DNA from 3 places in the Vibrio sp. CB1-5 genome. Region 3 is predicted to be linked to each of the others. Evidence: predicted binding sites of a transcription regulator. Region 3 holds the regulator's gene; each other region holds the start of a gene.

Region 1 (2,276 bases), on a different contig from region 3:
GAGCAAACGCTCAGCAATAACCGCAATGCGCCTCTGCCCTCAGAGGCGTTTTAGTTTCCGCCTCCCAAATACTGCGCGCTCAAAGGCTCTCGCCACCTTCTTTTCCTAGTTTCGATTTTCTTGATCTTGCCTCTAGTCACATGAACCGTGTTTTTGTACAGATCGTCTATACAGTAGTTTTTTATAGTTAGTACTGTATAGCGGGAAACCATTACCAAACATGCCATTCTGTTAAAAAATAAACACTAATAAAAACATAACCTTAAATTATCTTGAAGAATTAATGCTCAAAAAGTGCTTGATCTTTCCCCTGCAAAAAAATACTGTATATCCATACAACATGTATAAAGGAACAGGGTTATGTTAATCAACAATTCAATGCAGTCTAGATACAATGTTTCACGCTCATACACTTCATTTGACAGTGCGGCTGCACAACGTGGGATCCAGGATGAGATCCTTGAAAAGCTGTCGCAATTAACATCTAGACCTCAATGGATTTTGTTAACAGCAGAATGCCCTCGCCCTTCCACAGGCCAAGTTCTACATTTCCATAAGCTTGGCAATCACATGGTACAAATGAAGCCATCGGTAAGTCTTACTCAATATCAAGTGGTCGAAAAAGCTATTCGTTCTGGCAATGCCTGCGCCATCATCGCCAACGGCTCATTCACTACTCAACAGCAAGCGACTTTGAATGCATTGGCACTAGGCCATCAATGTGAAGTGATTTTCCTCTCTGGTGAGCACTACCTGCACTAATTCTTAGATTCATCGTCCTGCAGCTAAGAATTCACTGCTACTTAGTTGCCGGACGATGGGCTATCGCTCATCGTTGTTGTTTATCTTGTTCTTCCTGTAGTTGGCTCTATTATGCTTAGTTCTATAGTAAGTCACTTATTACCACTCTGTTACGTAAAGTCTTTTCCTTATCAAAGCGTACTTTTTCATCGATCAACGTTAGTTTGATAACTAATTGCGCAAACGTTTGCTTTTTCTCTGGCAGGATCAAACAGTTCTGGTATGATGCGTGGCAATTATGAGTGATTCCACTCTTCCACTTGTTGTCGCCCAGTATCGCGACTGTAAACCAGATAGGAATGTCTCCATGAGTCTTGCTGATCAAGTTCTAGCCGTAAACGACGATCTCCCAATCCGCACCGATAAGCCTGTTCACAGTGGCAAAGTGCGTTCTGTCTATTGGTTGACTGAAGAAGATAGCCGCCGCCTAATCAAACAAAAAGGCTACGATGTAGCAGAAGATGCACCACTAGCCATTATGGTTATCAGTGACCGTATTTCTGCGTTTGATTGTATTTGGCACGGTGAAGGCGATCTTCGTGGGGTTCCTGGTAAAGGCGCTGCCCTTAACGCGATCTCTAACCACTGGTTCCAACTGTTCAAAGACAACGGCCTCGCTGACAGCCATATTCTTGATATCCCTCACCCATTCGTGTGGATCGTTCAAAAAGCCAAACCAGTAATGATTGAAGCTATCTGCCGTCAATACATTACAGGCTCAATGTGGCGTGCGTATGAAAAGGGTGAGCGCGAGTTTTGCGGCATTACCTTGCCAGAAGGGTTAGAAAAAGACTCTAAACTGGAAGACATTCTCATCACACCATCTACAAAAGGCATTTTGCGCGGCATTCCAGACGTACCAGAAGCGGATGATGTGAACATCACACGTCAAAACATCAGCGACAACTTCGAAGCGTTTAATTTCTCAAACGCCAAGGACATCGACGGCTATGAGAAATTGCTTAAAGATGGCTTTGGCGTTATCAGTCAAGCTCTTGAAGCGATTGACCAAACGTTTGTAGACACTAAGTTTGAGTTTGGCTATGTGACTGACTCTAAAGGCCAAGAAAAGCTGATCTATATGGATGAAGTCGGCACACCAGATTCATCGCGTATTTGGGATACCCAAGCTTACCAACAAGGTAAGATAGTAGAAAACTCAAAAGAAGGTTTCCGTCAGTTCCTACTTAACCACTTCCCTGATCCAGATATTCTGCTCAACAAAGAGCGCATGCCAGAGCGTGAAGCATTGGCAAAAGACAACGCGCTGCCACTAGAGGCACTGATGGATGTTTCTCGTACATACACGGGCATCGCGGAGAAAATTACTGGACGCCCAATCACATTGAGCGAGAATCCAAAGCAGGAAATCATTGACATTCTGCGCGCTGAATACGACTTAATCGCCGATTAAGTACCGGCAGAGTTAAAGAAACAAAGAGGGGAGCCAATGGCTCCCCTCTTCTGATATGCAC
Region 2 (2,276 bases), on a different contig from region 3:
CGCTCACCAAACGCGGGTTTTCTAGGTAAGTTTCAGCAATCAACTTAGCGCGAAGTGGGTCTCCTGGCATTAGAATCGTTTCTGCAAAGTCACCTTTGTTCGCATTAATATGTGGAGTAGGCATGGAGTTTTTCCTTAAGACAGAGTGATAAGCAGGCCAGCGATAGTGCCTGACATTAAGTTCGCTAGAATGGCGCCAAATAGTACACGTGGGCCAATTTCAACAAGCAGAGGACGACGCTCTGGGTTCATAGCGCCAATACCGCCAATCACCATGGCGAGCGAGCCAATGTTGGCAAAGCCGCACAGGCTAAAGGCAATGATAGCTTGAGTCTTTGCTGACAAGGTTTCGCTGACTTCAACAAAGCTCATGTAAGCAACAAATTCGTTTACGGCAATCTTTTTACCTATAAGAGCACCCGCGGTAACCGCTTCGCTCCACGGTACACCCATTAGGAATGTCAGCGGTGATAGGATATAACCGATAATCAGTTCAAGGCTCGCGTTCTCGAAGCCAGCAAGACCACCAAGGCCGGAGATAATGCCGTTAAGTAGTGCCACTAACGCAACAAAAGAGATGACAAGTGCGGTTACTGTTGCTGCTTGGTGCATACCAACTAGAGAGCCTTCTGTAATCGCATCGAGTAGCGATTTTGGAGCGTCTTTGTCGTCAACTTTGATGGCTTTGTCAGTAGTAACTTCCTCGGTTTGTGGACATAGCAGCTTCGCAAACAGCAGGCCAGCGGGCGCTGTCATAAAACATGCGGTAATAATGTACTTTGGATCCACACCTAAGCTGATATAGCCAATCATAGTACCACCAGCGACACTCGCGAGACCGCCAGTCATTACCGCGAATAGCTCCGAACGAGTCATATTTTTGACAAGTGGGCGAATCATAGACGGCGCTTCGATAGGACCAACAAAAATGTTTGCGGTTGCGCTTAGTGATTCTGCTTTTGACGTGCCCAGTAGCTTGGTTAACACGCCACCAATCACGTTGATCAGCGTTTGCATGATGTTGAGGTAGTACAGTGCAGAAATAAGCGCCGAAATAAAGATAATGACGCAAAGTACGTTGATGACGAAAATGAAGCCCATTTCGAACTTACCTAAGCCACCAAAAGCGAACGCTAGACCTTCATTAGCGTAGGAAATAACGTGATTGACGCCATTCGACATGCCTTGCAAAATTTGCTCACCCAGAGGGACAAACATAACGAAGGCACCAAAACCAATTTGTGCGGTCAGGGCAAGTAGGACAGTACGTTTATTGATGGCTTGACGGTTTTCAGAGAAAAGAAAACCAACGGATAGCAGTGCGATAATTCCGACAATGCTCATAAGTAGTGACATGATACAACTCTTTCATGTGTTACCTAGCAATGTCCGTATTAAATAGGTAGTAATAAATCTAAGTGATCGCACTTGTCTCAGGTATTAAGTGCGTGTGTATAAATAACACTCACTGATCAGACTTATTTGGCATAAGAGCAGATGTGGATTCGAGTCATTTTATAGCGGAGCATTATTGGTGCTCTGTAGAAACGCTTCACCCTATCTGAAGCTTATACAAAATGCCTGACAGTAAGTCCCCAATTTGGGGTGAGCGGATTCTATAGAAAGGTTTTTGCGATTGCAACCGTTTGCTTTTTACTATTTCAACGGTTTGAGAAATTTCTGCGTTCAACTCTGGCATTCTTGAATCGTAAACTTTATGATGCGCGACCAAGATACGGGATCGTGCGCACTGATGTCAGTTATGCAGATTGGCTGCGGATAAGTTAGACTCTGAATATCCAGCGTTTGTCCCCATCATTCACCATAAAAAGGTCCATGCCATGAGCTCGAAACAAGAACTCCAGAAACTGAATAACCGCCTAGATAAGTGCAAGCACAAGCTAAATGGAGCTAAAGCTCGTGGTGACAATGAAATGATTTCACGTTTTACTGATGAAATTGACAAAATAACCAAGAAACTGGCCCAACTAAAGCACAAGCAAAGCTACGACATGAACAAAGAGCGTAAGAGTTTGCTGGACATGCCTTTCTCTCGTGAAATCACCAAAGCAGAGCAGGCGGATATGGGTAAGCTGAAAAAGTCTGTGAAAGGCTTAGTTGTTGTTCACCCAATGACGAAAATTGGTAAAGAGCTGAAGCTTAAGGTAATGACAGGTTACGCACCAAAACCTTTCTAACGCAGTTTTAGCCAAGAAGGCGTACGTGAACAACGTGCGCCTTTTTTGTTTGCCCAGCGAAGCTGGCAAACCCGTCAG
Region 3 (2,276 bases):
TCGGAGCCAATAAAAACCTTCACTGATTCGCTCAATAGATTACAAATACGTGAAGATGCTCAGTTGGAACTCTCTGCCGATTTTTGTGATCTGTTTTTGAAGACCGACAAATATGGCGCACTGCCTTATGCCTCAATGTACATTGGCACTTCTGGCCTACTCAATGACCAGCCTGCACAAGATATGGCAGATCTGCTCGCCGAGCACGGTATCGCGGTAAATAAAGATCTCAATGAGCCTGCGGACCACCTTGCCATCGAACTCGATTTTTTAGGTAACCTCATCATCCGTTCGAACGAGTTGGAAAACGACACACATATGAATGATGCACTGCACGAACAAGCGGACTTCATCAATACTCATCTAATGAGTTGGTTACCTCAGTTTGTTAAGAAGTGCCAACAGTTTGATGAATTTGGTTTCTACTCTGCTGCTGCTCTCCTCTTACACGCCTTCTGTCAGTTAGACCTGACCTACCTTACGGATGAAAACGACTAACTACGATTTCAACGAATAGGCGCAACACACACTAAAGGTGCAAACATGGTTTTCAGTCATCTGAGTCAATTTTGCGCCTTAGTTATAAATTTGTGGGATAAATGATTGCCAGCTCACTAAGCTGCGACTACAATCCGCCGTTTAAATGCAATCGCCCATTGGTATTACAGAAAGTCACCTCCACTTAGGTGTCAATATTGAGCTTTGAGCTCAATTTGTCGATTCTACTTAGGCTTGCATACACTTGCCGGTTTCCGCTTTTGCATCCGTTTATTCACAAAAGCGCTGGAACCACTAAAATTAAAGCGGCACAAACGTTTACTCACTAATTCAATAAGCCGCGACTTATAGGATATCACTATGGCAACCATTAAAGATGTCGCCCGACTTGCTGGCGTTTCCACGACCACAGTATCCCACGTAATTAATAAAACTCGCTTTGTTGCAGAAGCAACACAAGAAAAAGTGATGGCTGCCGTCGATGAACTTAACTATGCGCCTAGTGCTGTTGCTCGTAGTTTGAAATGTAACTCGACTAAAACCATTGGTATGTTGGTTACCCAATCGACAAACTTATTCTTCTCAGAAGTGATCGATGGTGTAGAAAGTTACTGCTACCGCCAAGGTTATACCCTGATTCTGTGTAACACAGGTGGTGTTTACGAGAAGCAGCGCGACTACATCCGAATGCTAGCGGAAAAACGCGTAGATGGCATTTTGGTAATGTGTTCTGACTTGACTGAAGAGCTTCTTGAGATGCTTGACCGTCACGCCGACATTCCAAAAGTGATCATGGATTGGGGTCCAGAGAGCTCTCAAGCCGATAAGATCATCGATAACTCAGAGGAAGGTGGCTATCTAGCGACTAAGTTCCTGATTGAGAAAGGTCATACTGACATTGCTTGCCTAAGTGGTCACCTAGAAAAAGCGGTATGCCAAGAACGCATCATCGGCTACAAACGCGCGCTAGCGGAAGCAGGCATAGAGATGAAAGAAGATCGCATTCTAGAAGGTAACTTTGAATGTGATACTGCGGTTATCGCTGCTAACCGCATCGCTGCAATGGAAGAGAGACCAACGGCCGTATTCTGTTTTAATGACACAATGGCATTTGGATTGATGAGTCGCCTGCAACAGCTTGGTGTGCGCGTACCTGAAGATATCTCTGTTATCGGTTATGACAATATTGAACTGGCTGAATACTTTTCGCCACCGCTGACAACAGTGCACCAACCGAAGCGACGTGTTGGTAAAAATGCCTTTGAGATTCTACTAGAACGAATCAAAGATAAAGGTCACGAAAAACGCATTTTCGAAATGCACCCAGAAATTGTAGATCGTGACTCTGTCAAAGCCCTAACCTAACGCTGACAAAAGTGCCGATTTCGGCACTTTTTTTTGATCTCCATTCAAACTTTTCCACTGCTTATGTCAATTTTTTTATTCACCTTGAGGCACAAATAACCAAACATTATTTGAACCAAGATCACATTTCCAAAAATCTACAATCAATCACTTACATAGTTTTCCTATATGCTATATGTGTCACGCACAGGGCAAACCATCTGAAAAGGTGGGACGCAAAGCCTCCGGCCTAAACCAATTTTATTGATAGGTAGCGGGGTTGCCGATGGCAAGGGAAAAGACTCAGTTATAGCGGCGGCTTAACAGAGCTCTGACACCCGTTTGCTATACTCTCGGACCTGATTTTGGTGACACAATCAATAACACCGAGAAAAGAATAAGCATGGACAATCCTATACTAAAAGATTCAATGC

The links. The regulator PurR, encoded in region 3, represses purine synthesis genes. The targets are predictions, from matches to a motif close to TNANGNAAACGTTTNCNTNA.
Region 1: ACJB0T_RS00925 (phosphoribosylaminoimidazolesuccinocarboxamide synthase) is a predicted target of PurR. The motif match lies at 977-996, and genes of this name have one in related genera.
Region 2: ACJB0T_RS21355 (NupC/NupG family nucleoside CNT transporter) is a predicted target of PurR. The motif match lies at 1,635-1,654, and genes of this name have one in related genera.

The regions. Positions count from the first base shown of each region.
Region 1 is NZ_JBJHPB010000001.1:209,482-211,757, forward strand. Features, by position in the region: gene ACJB0T_RS00915 (hypothetical protein) at 1-20, shown strand, start outside; gene ACJB0T_RS00920 (hypothetical protein) at 361-762, shown strand; gene ACJB0T_RS00925 (phosphoribosylaminoimidazolesuccinocarboxamide synthase) at 1,109-2,215, shown strand.
Region 2 is NZ_JBJHPB010000049.1:17-2,292, reverse strand. Features, by position in the region: gene deoD (purine-nucleoside phosphorylase) at 1-124, opposite strand, end outside; gene ACJB0T_RS21355 (NupC/NupG family nucleoside CNT transporter) at 136-1,356, opposite strand; purine riboswitch at 1,499-1,596, opposite strand; gene ACJB0T_RS21350 (YibL family ribosome-associated protein) at 1,842-2,198, shown strand.
Region 3 is NZ_JBJHPB010000007.1:78,131-80,406, reverse strand. Features, by position in the region: gene torD (molecular chaperone TorD) at 1-498, shown strand, start outside; gene purR (HTH-type transcriptional repressor PurR) at 859-1,863, shown strand; cyclic di-GMP riboswitch class I at 2,044-2,130, shown strand; gene ACJB0T_RS07340 (TfoX/Sxy family DNA transformation protein) at 2,246-2,276, shown strand, end outside.